DNA from 3 places in the Streptomyces sp. NPDC047880 genome. Region 3 is predicted to be linked to each of the others. Evidence: riboswitches for the same ligand, from Rfam matches in the RefSeq annotation. Region 3 holds a riboswitch; each other region holds the start of a gene.
The links. Region 3 has a riboswitch for cobalamin ahead of AB0937_RS04165 (cobalamin biosynthesis protein). Riboswitches for the same ligand answer to the same signal wherever they lie in the genome.
Positions count from the first base shown of each region.

Region 1 (4,228 bases), on a different contig from region 3:
GTCCTGCTCGACGGAGGCCGCGAACAACTGGTCATCAGGGTCCTGCACGACCAGCTGCACGGTCGTCCGCAGCCGGGTCAGCCCCTTGCGGTCGTACGCCACCGGCTGCCCCTCGACCGTCAGCCGCCCCTCGTGCGGTTTCAGGCCGCCGCTGAGCAGCCGCATCAGCGTGGTCTTGCCGCTGCCGTTGCGGCCGAGCAGCGCGAGAGCACGGCCCTCGCGGATCTCGAAGTCGAGGCCGCTGAGCACGGCCGGGCCGTCCTCATAGGCGAAGGACGCGCCCCGCAGGGCGACGAGGGCGGGCTCGCTCATGTCAGCGGCCTTTCCAGTACGAGGGTGAGGACGGCCACCGCTGCGAGCAGCGCGCAACTGGCCGCCGTGAAGCGGACGGAGACCCGGGCCTCGGGCACCAGGACCCGCAGGGTGCCGTCGTAGCCGCGCCCGGCGAGCCCGGCCTGGAGGCGGGTGGCCCGGTCGAAGGCCCGGACGAACGCGGTGGCGCCGAGCCCGGCCAGGGACCGCCACTCCGCGGCCCGGCCGGTGTGCCCGAGCCGGGCCGCCTGGGCCTCCCGGATGCGGCGCACGGAGTCCAGCAGCAGAAAACTCATCCGGTACGTCACGAGGGCGACGTCGACGACCGGAGCGGGGACCCCGGCCCGGACCAGCCGGGGCAGCAGGTCGGACATGGGCGTGGTGAAGGCGAACAGCAGCACGCCCAGGGAGGCCGCCGAGGTGCGCAGCAGCAACTCCCCGGCCCGGACCGGCCCGTCAGCGGCGAAGGCGACGAACCCGCCCGGCCCGCCCACCTGGACGAGCAGCGTGAGCGCGCCCGTCACGCAGAAGCCCAGCGGTACCCGGTAGGCCCGCCACAGCCGTTGTCCGGGCACACCGGCCGGACCCAGCAGCACCACCAGGGCCGCCAGGAGCACCAGGGCAGCGCCCGGCCAGGGCGGCAGGGAGATCGCGAGTACGGTGAGGCCGAGCCCGAGCACGGCCTTGTCCACGGGATGGCGGCGGCGCCAGCGACTGCCGTGCGCCGCCGCGTCGATCGGCAGCACCCGGGCTCAGTCCCGTTCCTCGGTGGACTTCCCGGCGGTACCGGACAGCGCACCGTCGGACTCACGCTCCAGGGCCCGCTGCTCGCCCTGCCTGCGGCCCCGGCGCAGGCCGAAGTAGTAGGCGAGGACACCGGCGCCGAGAGCCGCCTGGAGGGAGAACAGCGCCGACTCGATCTCGCCGGACGGCGGCTCGTACAGCGGCGAGAACCACGGCTCGTAGTCCGGCTTCAGCTCGGTGATCGCCGTCTCGGCCTCACCGTCGGAGCCGGTGAACGGCTCCTTCTTGTGGTCGCCGAGCCCGAGCACCAGGGGCAGCACCGCGAGCGCGGCCACGGCGAGCAGCAGCAGCAAATTGATCTTCGTGTTCTTCTTCATCGGGCCACCGCCTCGGTCTCCGTCTCGGTCCCGGTCCGCGCCTGCTTGGTGGCGACGAGCACGCCCAGCCGGGTCAGTTCACCCTTGCTGGACTGCACCAGCAGCCGCATCACGAGCACGGTCAGCAGGCCCTCGCTCACCGCGAGCGGGATCTGGGTGATGGCGAAGATGGAACCGAACTTGCCGAGCGCCCCCAGGAATCCGCTGCCCGGGTCGGGGAACGCGAGCGCCAGTTGCACGCTGGTGACGCAGTAGGTGGACAGGTCGGCGACGAACGCTGCGAAGAACACCGCCACCATCAGCGGCGCGTTGAAGCGCCGCAGCAGCTTGTAGACGGCGTACCCGGCCCAGGGCCCGACGATCGCCATGGAGAAGACGTTGGCGCCGAGCGTGGTCAGGCCGCCGTGCGCGAGCAGCAGCGCCTGGAAGAGCAGGGTGATGGTGCCCAGCACGGCCATGATGGGCGGCCGGAACAGGATCGCGCCCAGGCCCGTGCCGGTGGGGTGCGAGCAACTGCCCGTGACGGACGGGAGTTTGAGGGCGGACAGGACGAACGTGAAGGCACCGGACGCCCCGAGGAGCAGCGTGCTCTCGGGGTGCTCGCGTACTTCACGGGTGAGCGACCGGACCCCGTGGACGACGAACGGCGCCGACGCGACGCCCCAGGCGACCGCGTGCGCCGGAGGAAGGAAACCCTCGGCAATGTGCATGGCTCAGCAGACCCTCTCCAGCACCTCGTGGATGGTTGACGCGCCTTGGCCGGTCTCCTGGCTGACGGGTACCACCGCCCGGACTCCGCCTTCCCGGGTCACGAGGACCCAGTGGCTGCCCGTGAGGGCTGGAGCCGGACTTCCCGATTCACAGTGGCGAGGGCCGCACCGGCATCACACCGGATTTCCCGTTCACCAAGGCGTGGTGACAATAAGGCCGGGATAAGGGCGATGACAAGCCACCCCAGGGGCGCGCGAGGGGGCGCCCGTTCGCACACCGGCGCATCTCACGTCCGTTTCCCTGCGCGCCGGCAGGGGTCCCTCACATGCCGCCGGGGCCGCGTCAGTCGTCGCTCCCGTCGTCGCTCTCCCCCTCTTCACCGCCCTGGCGCGGGGTCTCCGGCTCCGGCTGCGCCGGTTCGCCGCCCGTCTCCTGGGTCGGGGCCGCCGCACTCGGCGCGGGTGCGGCAGGAGTCGGCGACGAGGGCGACGCGGACGGAGTGACATCGGCCACGGTGCCGGTGGCCGGCGTGTCGGCTGCCCCCGGGCCGGCCGCCGGGTCGGCCTGCGGATCGGCCTGTTGATCGGGCTGCTGATCGGCGGAGCCTTCGGACGCCGTGGCGGCAGGGCTGCTCGCCGTCGGGGACGCGTCGGGCTCCGTGCCCTCCGCGGTCGTGTCGGGCGAGAACCAGCGCATGCCGAGGAGCATCGCCGCGAGGAAGAGGGCCGCGGCGGCGGCCGTCGCGGCCACTCTCGACCGGTTGCCGGCGCCGCCGCGTCCGCGCGTGCGTCCCGGGCGCCCCGTCTGGGCCGCCCGGGCCGCGGTGCGGTGACCCGTGGTCGCGGGCAGCGCGTACGTGGTCGGACTGCCGGTCTCGGCGGCGGTGTACGGGCCCGGCCCGGCGGGCGTCGCCGTGGACGTGGTGGTGGACCGCGGCGGCGGGGAGACCTCCGGCAGCGGCTCGGGCAGGCCTCGCCAGGCGCCCCCGGCGAACCACTCGGCGGCCTGCTGGGCGGTGGGCCGTTCCCCGGGCTGCTTGGCGAGGAGACCGAGGAGGTAGTTCTCGAACGCCGGCGGAAGCCCGGCGACCCCGAGCTCGCGGGGCGGCACGGGAGCCGAGTCGAGGTGCTGGTGGAGCAGGGCGACGGCGGTGTCGGCCTCGAACGGCGGGCGTCCGCTGAGGAGCTGGTAGAGCACACAGCCCAGGGAGTACATGTCGGAGGCCGGCCCCGCGGGCTTGCCCAGGGCCCGCTCGGGGGCGAGGTAGAGGCCGGTGCCGATGATCTGCCCGGTGGCGGTGAGCGCGGCGCCGGGGTCGTCGAGGAACCGCGCGATGCCGAAGTCACCGATCTTCAGTGTGCCGGCCGCGTCCAGCAGCAGGTTGGCGGGTTTGACGTCCCGGTGCACGATGCCCTGCGCGTGCGCGGCGGCGAGCCCTGCGGACGCCTGCGCGGCGAGACGGGCCACCCGCTCGGCGGGCAGTGCGCCGGAACCGGCCAGCACCCCGGCGAGGCTGTCGCCCTCGACCAGCTCCATCACCAGGTACAGCCGGTTGTCGTACTCGCCGAAGTCCAGGACACCCACGACGTTGGGGTGGTTGAGACGCCCGGCGGTCTGAGCCTCCAGACGGAACCGGGAGGCCGCCGTGGGGTCGGTGTCCTGGGGCAGCAGCAGCTTGAGGGCCACCGCTCTGGCGAGCGTGGTGTCGTAGGCACGCCAGACCTCTCCCATTCCACCGCGCCCGATCTCAACATCCATCCGGTAGCGGCCCGCTAGCAGCACTCGTCCTCGTCTCATGCGTATGGGAAGGTCGTAGCCGCAGGCCGAACTCCCCGCTTCCGCACCGGGATTGGTGGGGGGCGCCGCAGCCGACCCAGGATACTGGGGCGGCGTGACCACCGAGTTCCCCTGCGGTGTCTCCGGAGGGTGCCGGCAGGGAATTCCGGTGCCGGGCGAGTCGCCCGCCGGGGTGACCCCTCGGCGTGCCCGGTTGCCGCCGGGGGCCGGAGCCGTGTCAGGCCGAGGCGTCCGCGCCCTTCCCGCGGCGCGGCAACAGCGCCACCGCCAGGGCCGGTACGGCCGCG
Region 1 covers NZ_JBEZOK010000025.1:67,291-71,518, forward strand. The annotation lists gene AB0937_RS30265 (ATP-binding cassette domain-containing protein) at 1-312, opposite strand, end outside; gene cbiQ (cobalt ECF transporter T component CbiQ) at 309-1,058, opposite strand; gene AB0937_RS30275 (energy-coupling factor ABC transporter substrate-binding protein) at 1,065-1,433, opposite strand; gene AB0937_RS30280 (energy-coupling factor ABC transporter permease) at 1,430-2,143, opposite strand; cobalamin riboswitch at 2,173-2,358, opposite strand; gene AB0937_RS30285 (serine/threonine-protein kinase) at 2,487-3,941, opposite strand; gene AB0937_RS30290 (MFS transporter) at 4,159-4,228, opposite strand, start outside.
Region 1: linked by a shared signal. The riboswitch ahead of AB0937_RS30280 (energy-coupling factor ABC transporter permease) and the one ahead of AB0937_RS04165 (cobalamin biosynthesis protein) in region 3 are both predicted to bind cobalamin.

Region 2 (4,228 bases), on a different contig from region 3:
GACCTGCGGCTCGATGCACTCGTACACGCCCGCGATGGAGGCGATGGTGGCCGTCGGGGCGATCGCGAGGAGCAGCGAGTTGCGCATGCCGGTCGTGGCGACGCGCTCGCGCAGGGCCGCCCAGCGCTCCGGCCAGGTCAGCTCCGCGTCATAGTGGTCGGGGTGCAGTACGCCCCGGGCCGTACGGGTCTTCTCCCAGGCCGGCAGCGGGCCGTTGCGCTCGGCGAGGTCGGCGGAGGCCTCGTACGCGGCGAGCATGATCCGCTCGGCGATGCGGGTGGACAGGGCCTTGGCCTCCGGCGCGTCGAAGGGCAGGCGCAGCTTGAAGAAGACGTCCTGGAGGCCCATCGCGCCGAGTCCGACCGGACGCCAGCGGGCGTTGGAGCGGCCCGCCTGCTCGGTCGGGTAGAAGTTGATGTCCACGACCCGGTCGAGGAACGTCACGGCCGTGCGGACGGTCTCGTCCAGCCGCTCCCAGTCGATGTCCCCGCCGGTCACGAACGCGCCGAGGTTCACCGAGCCCAGGTTGCAGACCGCTGTCTCCCCGTCGTCGGTGACCTCCAGGATCTCCGTGCAGAGGTTGGAGGAGTGCACGACGTGGCCGGGCTCGGCCGTCTGGTTGGCGGTGCGGTTGGCGGCGTCCTTGAAGGTCATCCAGCCGTTGCCGGTCTGCGCGAGGGTGCGCATCATGCGGCCGTACAGCTCACGGGCGGGCAGGGTCTTCTTCGCGAGGCCCTGCGCCTCGGCCGCCCGGTACGCGGCGTCGAACTCCTCGCCCCACAGGTCGACCAGCTCGGGCACGTCCGAGGGGGAGAACAGCGACCACTGCGCGTCGGCGTTCACGCGCCGCATGAACTCGTCGGGCACCCAGTGCGCGAGGTTCAGGTTGTGCGTACGGCGGGCGTCCTCGCCGGTGTTGTCGCGCAGCTCCAGGAACTCCTCGATGTCGGCGTGCCAGGTCTCCAGGTAGACCGCGGCGGCGCCCTTGCGCCTGCCGCCCTGGTTCACGGCGGCGACCGAGGCGTCCAGGGTCTTCAGGAACGGGACGATGCCGTTGGAGTGCCCGTTGGTGCCGCGGATCAGTGAACCGCGGGCGCGGATGCGGGAGTAGGCGATGCCGATACCGCCGGCGTGCTTCGACAGCCGGGCCACCTGGTGGTACCGGTCGTAGATGGAGTCCAGTTCGTCCTGGGGGGAGTCCAGGAGGTAGCAGGACGACATCTGGGGGTGCCGGGTGCCGGAGTTGAAGAGCGTGGGGGAGGAGGGGAGGTAGTCGAGGCGGCTCATGAGCCGGTAGAGAGCCGCGACCTCGTCCACCGCGCGTGCGGTGTCGTCCTCGGCGAGGCCGCTCGCCACCCGCAGCATGAAGTGCTGGGGCGTCTCGACGACCTTGCGGGTGTGCGGGTGGCGCAGCAGGTAGCGGCTGTGCAGGGTGCGCAGGCCGAAGTAGCCGAAGCGGTCGTCGGCCGCACGGTCGATCAGCGCGTCGAGACGGGCGGCGTGGACGCGCACGAACTCAGCGGTGCGGTCGGCGATGAGCCCCTCGCGATGGCCGACGGCGACGGACTCGGTGAAGGACGTGACGCCCTGCGAGGCGGCCTCTTCGCGGATGCCGATGGCCAGCAGCCGGGCGGCCAGCCGGGAGTAGGCGGGGTCCTCGGAGATCAGACCGGCCGCGGCCTCCGTCGCCAGTTCCCGCAACTCCCGCTCGTCCGCCTGCGCGGACCGGCCGCGCAGCGCGGCGGCGGCGACCCTGTCGGGGTCGGCGTCGGGGAGGTCGGCGGTCAGCTCGCTCAGGGTCCGCAGCAGCGCGGCACCGGGGGCGTCGTGCTCCTCTTCGGCTGAGACCGGCTCGGCTGGCGCGATGGTCACGTGGGGCTCTCCCTCGCTCGGCACGGGGGCCTCGTCGAGGGCAGGCGGCAGCACGCGAGCGCACGCGGCGTCGCGTCCACCGGCCCACTCCACGAGGCCCGGACGTCAGGGCACACCGGCCGGGTGGCCGGGTGCGCTGTCGGCAGGTCCTCGGACTGACCCCTGTGCAGGGCGCTCCCCGGGAACGCGGGGGTTCCGGGAACAGACATGCACAAGTACACCGTTGCGGGACAGTTCCGGATTCGCACCGGATTCCCCTGCGGCGACAGCGAGCATGAGCATACATCTTGTGCCGGGTTCGGACGGCACCCCCAGATGTTGTGTCATGCTGGTTTCAGAGCGTCAACTCATAGGTGAGAAGAGTGATGTCATCTTGCTCCGGGAGGGGGTTCCAGTCCCGCTCGGGTGTGCGAGTGAAGCCCAGCCGTTCGTAGATGCGGTGGGCCGCGTGCATGGTGCGCTGGGTCGACAGCACGACGCTCCGGCAGCCCGGGGTGGCCCGTGCCCGGTCGACGCAGGAGCGCACGAGGGCCTCGCCGACTCCTTGCCCGCGGGCCGCGTGCGAGACGGCGAGCATGCGGATCTCGGCCTCTCCGGGGCCGGCTATGTCGGCCATGGGGCCGCCGGACGGGACGAAGGTGACGCCCCCGAGCACGCGGCCGTCCCTGAGCGCGGCCAGGACCTCCGCGGAGGCCGCCCGTCCGGCGACGTCCCGCAGCACGTGCAGGTACGCGTCGCTCTCGCCGAAGTCGAGGAGGTCGTCCTGAAGGTAGGCCTGGGCGGTGATGGTGCCGAGTTCGTCGTGTTCAGCGGGTTCGACGGGGCGGATCAGGAGGTCCATGGCGTGAGTGTGCACGACAGCGGGCCGCCGTTGTACGCGATCTCGGCGGCCCGCTGCGGGTGTTGTGTGGTTGTTCGCGCCCACGCGGCGGAGCCGCATGGTGATGCGGCTCCGCGCCCTTCAGGTCAGTGGGCTGAACCGGCGGTGGCAGGCGGGAGCTCCACCTGGACGCCGGGGTCGCCCGCGTCCGCCGTGTAGTCCTCCGGCTTGGTCTCGTCGATGCCGTCGGGGGCCTTCAGGGCCTTCAGGACGAAGGTCAGGACCACCGTCACCACCACGTTCAGGACGAACGCCGTGAGACCGATGTAGCCGATCTCCCCGATGCCCGGGATCTCCTTCGCGGAACCGCCGAAGTGCTTCTGCGTCGGGGAGGCCACGCCGTACGCCGCGACCGTGCCGTAGATCATGCCGACCGCCCAGCCCGCGAGCAGGGCCCAGCGGTGGAACCAGCGGGTGAACAGGCCGCCGACCAGGGCCGGGAAGGTCTGCAGGATCCAGATGCCGCCCAGCAGCTGGAAGTTGATGGCGACCGTCTTGTCCATGGTGAGGACGAAGGCCAGGGCGCCGACCTTCACCAGCAGGGAGACCAGCTTGGAGACCTTGGTCTCCTGCGCCGGAGTGGCGTCCGGCTTGATGAAGTCCTTGTAGATGTTGCGGGTGAAGAGGTTCGCGGCCGCGATGGACATGATGGCCGCCGGCACCAGCGCGCCGATGCCGATCGCCGCGAACGCCACGCCCGCGAACCAGTCCGGGAACATCGTCTCGAACAGCTGAGGGATCGCCAGCTGACCGTTCTGCACCTTGATGCCGGCCGCGATCGCCATGAACCCGAGCAGCGCGAGCAGGCCCAGCATCAGCGAGTACAGCGGCAGGATCGTGGTGTTGCGGCGGATCACCTCACGGCTCTTCGAGGACAGCGTCGCCGTGATCGAGTGCGGGTACATGAACAGGGCCAGGGCGGAGCCCAGCGCCAGCGTGGCGTACGTCCACTGGCCCGGCTCGGCCGGTGTCAGCGCCCCGCGCGGCGCGCCCGTCGCCGGGTTGGTCTGGCTGTACGCCTCACCGGCCTTGGCGAAGATCTCGTCGAAGCCGCCCAGCTTGATCGGGATGTAGATGATCGCCACCGCGATGACGATGTAGATCAGCGTGTCCTTCACGAACGCGATGAGCGCGGGGGCCCGCAGGCCCGACGAGTACGTGTAGGCCGCCAGCACGCCGAACGCGATCAGCAGCGGCAGGTCCTTGATGAACCAGTTGGTGTTCTCGCCGCCGCCGACGCCCATCACGTCCAGCACGGCCTGGATGCCGACCAGTTGGAGGGCGATGTACGGCATCGTCGCCAGGATGCCGGTCACGGCCACCGCCAGCGACAGGCCCTTCGAGCCGAAGCGTCCGCGCACGAAGTCCGACGTCGTGACGTACCCGTGCTTGTGGGACACCGACCACAGGCGCGGCAGGAAGGTGAAGATCAGCGGGTACACCAGGATCGTGTACGGCACGGCGAAGAACCCCGCC
Region 2 covers NZ_JBEZOK010000014.1:183,325-187,552, reverse strand. The annotation lists gene AB0937_RS22150 (ribonucleoside-diphosphate reductase subunit alpha) at 1-1,872, opposite strand, end outside; cobalamin riboswitch at 1,996-2,161, opposite strand; gene AB0937_RS22145 (GNAT family N-acetyltransferase) at 2,207-2,713, opposite strand; gene mctP (monocarboxylate uptake permease MctP) at 2,839-4,228, opposite strand, start outside.
Region 2: linked by a shared signal. The riboswitch ahead of AB0937_RS22150 (ribonucleoside-diphosphate reductase subunit alpha) and the one ahead of AB0937_RS04165 (cobalamin biosynthesis protein) in region 3 are both predicted to bind cobalamin.

Region 3 (4,228 bases):
GCCAGGGCGCCGGTCGTGCGGTAGACGGCGAGATGCATGGGCAGCTCGCTGGTCGGGACGAGGGTGCCGAGGACCTGCCGACCGTCCAGGCCGACGCCCGTCACGTCCTCCGGCGTCAGCCGGTCGTAGGGGACGCCCGACGGGGTGACCAGGACGGTGTTCCCGACGCGCACCGAGACGTTGCCGGACGTGCCGACGACGAGTCCCTCCGCTACCGTCCGGCGGGCCGTCGCGACGAGGTCGTCCCAGGCGCGTACCTCCTCGGGGCTTGCGGTCCTGCGGCGCGGCTCCCCCGCACCCGCCTCGTCCCCGGGCACGTCCGCCGTGCCCCGCTCGTCGCCTCGCCGCTCAGCCATGCCGCGATCCTGCCAGGCCGGGGCTCGCAGCGCTGCGGTGCGGGGGACTTCGGGGGCCTGCTTCGTACACAACCGCGGGGGCACCCCGTCGCGTGACCGGGATTCGTGCGACGGGTCACTCGTGCGGGTGAAACGGAACGCTCCCGGCGGTCGGCCGCCGGGGCGCCGGGCGGCCGTCCCGGGGCGGAACGCCGGCCCCCTGTTGCGGTCACCCCTGCGCCCCTCCCAGTTCATCTTCCGTTCACTCAGGTTCCCTACGTTCATCGAGCCAACAACCTCGAACGATTGCCTGGGTAAATGGAAAGCTTCTCGCTGATCCTCGCGATTGTGGTGGTAACCGCACTCGCGTTCGATTTCACGAACGGTTTCCACGACACCGCGAATGCGATGGCCACGACCATTTCCACGGGCGCCATGAAGCCCAAGGTTGCGGTGGCCATGTCCGCGGTCCTCAACCTGGTCGGCGCCTTCCTGTCCGTCGAAGTCGCCAACACGATCTCCAAGGGCCTCGTCGACGAGGCCGGCATCCGTCCCGAGGTCATCTTCGCCGCCCTGGTCGGCGCGATCCTCTGGAACCTGCTGACCTGGCTCGTCGGTCTGCCCTCCAGCTCCTCCCACGCCCTCATGGGCGGTCTGATCGGTGCCACGATCGCCTCGGCGGGCGTCGGCGCGGTGCACGGGGACGTGCTGGTCACCAAGGTGCTGATCCCGGCGATCGCCGCCCCGCTGGTCGCGGGCATCGCGGCGATGCTCGCCACGCGGCTGACCTACACGCTCGGCAGCAAGGCCGACGGCAAGGCGTCCAAGAAGGGCTACCGGGCCGGCCAGATCGCCTCCGCGGGCCTGGTCTCCCTGGCCCACGGCACCAACGACGCGCAGAAGACCATGGGTGTGATCACCCTCGCCCTGGTCGCCGGCGGCGCCGTGGCGCCCGACTCCGACCCGCCCATGTGGGTCATCCTCTCGGCGGGTCTCGCCATCGCGCTCGGCACCTACCTGGGCGGCTGGCGCATCATCCGCACCATGGGCAAGGGACTGACCGACCTCCAGCCGCAGCAGGGCTTCGCCGCCCAGACCTCCGCGGCCACGGTCATCCTGGCCTCCTCGCACCTCGGTTTCTCCCTCTCCACGACGCACTCCGTGTCCGGTTCGGTGATGGGTGCCGGTCTCGGCCGCAAGGGCGGCGTGGTCCGCTGGTCCACCGCGACGCGGATGTTCGTCGCGTGGGGTCTGACGCTGCCGGCGGCGGCCCTGGTGGGCGCTCTCGCCGAGTACGTCACCGGCTTCGGCAGCTGGGGCACCGCCGTGGTGGCCGTCTTCCTCGTCGCCTCCAGCGCGGCGATCTGGAAGCTGTCGCGGCGCGAGGTGGTCGACCACACCAACGTCAACGACACCGAGGACGTGGAGCCCGCGGGTGTGGTCACCACGGCGATCGCCGCCGTGACGCCGCCCCCGGCGGGAGGCACGGCCCCGGCCTCGGAGGACCCGGTCCCCTCGTTCCCGGCGCAGGCCACCGCCGAGCGCACGCCGACCACGACCACCACGGTCTGACCGCCACCGGTTACAAGGAAGAGTCTCCGATATGAAGATCGACTGGGCGGCCCTCGGCTCCGTCTTCGGCGTCAGCCTCGTGGTCACCGTGGCCCTCGTCGGCCTGTTCACCCTCGGCATCACTGGTCTCTCGCGCCGCGAGCGGGCGGTGGCGGAGGGCGGGTCCGCGAGCCTCGCGGTCACCGGCGCGTACGCGTGCTTCGCGGCGTGTGCGGCGGCCGTCGGATACGGGATCTATCTGATCGTGGCCTGAGCGCCCCACCGCACATCGTGTCCGCCGGGCGGCACGGGACTTGAGGTCCTGTGCCGCCCGGTCGTCGTGTGGGGCAGGGGGGATGTGGGGTTCTCCACACTCTCCCCTCGCAGGTCAAAGGCAAGTTGACGGCGGTTCCCGGCCGTGGTGGACTGCCGGGGCCAATACGGCGGCAGGAGAGGAAGCCGGTGCAAGTCCGGCGCGGTCCCGCCACTGTCACCGGGGTAGCGATCCCCGGGAGCCAGGAACTCTCACCGCCGGTCTCGTCGAACCAGGGCGTGGACACCCTGAGTGAGGACACATATCGCCATGCGCGGCTGCCGATCGAGGTTCACCACCCCACCCCTGCCCGCCCTCCTGGCCGGCTGAGACCATGGGTGCCGGTCGCGTCTTCGCGTACGGCGCCGCCGCCGGCCTGATCGGTGACCTGCTGCTCGGTGATCCTCGCCGGGGGCATCCGGTCGCCGCGTTCGGGCGGGCCGCGGGTGCCGTGGAACGGGTGCTGTGGCGGGACCACCGCGGGTGGGGTGCGCTGCACACCGCCGTGTGTGCCGGAGGGGCCGTCGCCCTCGGGTCCGTCGCCGCACGTGCCGTGCGCACCTCCCCCGTCGCCTCCGTCGCGCTGACCGGTGCCGCCACCTGGGCCGTCGTCGGGGGGACTTCACTCGCCCGGGAGGCACGGACGATCGGGCGGGCCCTGGAGGCCGGGGACGCCGAGGCGGCCCGGGCCCGGCTGCCGCACCTGTGCGGCCGCGATCCGCAGGCCCTCGACGCCGACGGCATGGCCCGGGCCGTGGTCGAGTCCGTCGCCGAGAACACGTCCGACGCGGTGGTGGGGGCGCTGGTGTGGGGCGCCGTCGGCGGGGTGCCGGGGCTGCTGGGCTTCCGGGCCGTCAACACCCTGGACGCGATGGTCGGGCACAAGTCGGCCCGTTACCGCCGCTACGGGTGGGCCTCCGCGCGGCTGGACGACCTCGCGGGGTGGCCGGGAGCGCGGCTGACCGCCGTGCTCGCCGCCCTGGCCGGGCCGGATCCGCGGGGGGCCGTGCGGGCGTGGCGGGCCGATGCGGCGAAGCATCCGAGTCCCAACGCCGGGCCCGTGGAAGCCTCGTTCGCGGGGGCGCTAGGGGTGCGGCTGGGCGGGACGCTCTCGTACGGCGGGCGGGTGGAGCACCGGCCCGTGCTGAACACACTGGGGCGTGCGGTCGGCACGCAGGACGTCGAGCGGGCCGTGCGGCTGTCGCAGCGCGTGACGTGGCTCGCGCTCGGGGTGTGCGCGGGCGCGCGGTTGCTGACGAGTGCGCGGTTGTCCAGGAGCGTGCCGTCGCTCGGGAGTGCGCCGTCGCTCAAGGGCGCGCGGTCGCTGAAGAGGGGGAAATGACATGAGCGGTGGGCTTCTCGTCGCCGGAACCACCTCCGACGCCGGCAAGAGCGTCGTGACCGCCGGGATCTGCCGGTGGCTGGTGCGCCAAGGCGTCAAGGTCGCGCCCTTCAAGGCGCAGAACATGTCCCTGAACTCCTTCGTGACCACGGAAGGGGCCGAGATCGGGCGGGCACAGGCCATGCAGGCGCAGGCCTGCCGCATCGAGCCGACCGCGCTGATGAACCCGGTGCTGCTCAAGCCCGGCGGCGAGCAGAGCAGTCAGGTCGTGCTGCTGGGCAAGCCGGTCGGGGAGATGAGCGCGCGCGGCTATCACGGCGGACGGCAGCAGCAGTTGCTCGGGACGGTGCTGGACTGTCTGGAGCAGTTGCGGGGCACGTATGACGCGGTGATCTGTGAGGGGGCCGGTTCTCCCGCCGAGATCAATCTGCGGCGGACGGACATCGTGAACATGGGAATCGCCCGGAACGCCGGGCTGCCCGTGCTCGTCGTCGGCGACATCGACCGGGGCGGGGTGTTCGCCTCGTTCTTCGGGACGGTGGCGCTGCTGTCGCCCGAGGACCAGCGTTGCGTCGCCGGGTTCCTCGTCAACAAGTTCCGCGGGGACGTCTCCCTGCTGGAGCCGGGCCTGGACATGCTGCACGGGCTCACCGGGCGGAAGACCTACGGGGTGCTGCCGTTCCGGCA
Region 3 covers NZ_JBEZOK010000002.1:55,901-60,128, forward strand. The annotation lists gene AB0937_RS04150 (class II aldolase/adducin family protein) at 1-356, opposite strand, end outside; gene AB0937_RS04155 (inorganic phosphate transporter) at 654-1,907, shown strand; gene AB0937_RS04160 (hypothetical protein) at 1,939-2,160, shown strand; cobalamin riboswitch at 2,276-2,434, shown strand; gene AB0937_RS04165 (cobalamin biosynthesis protein) at 2,534-3,541, shown strand; gene AB0937_RS04170 (cobyric acid synthase) at 3,543-4,228, shown strand, end outside.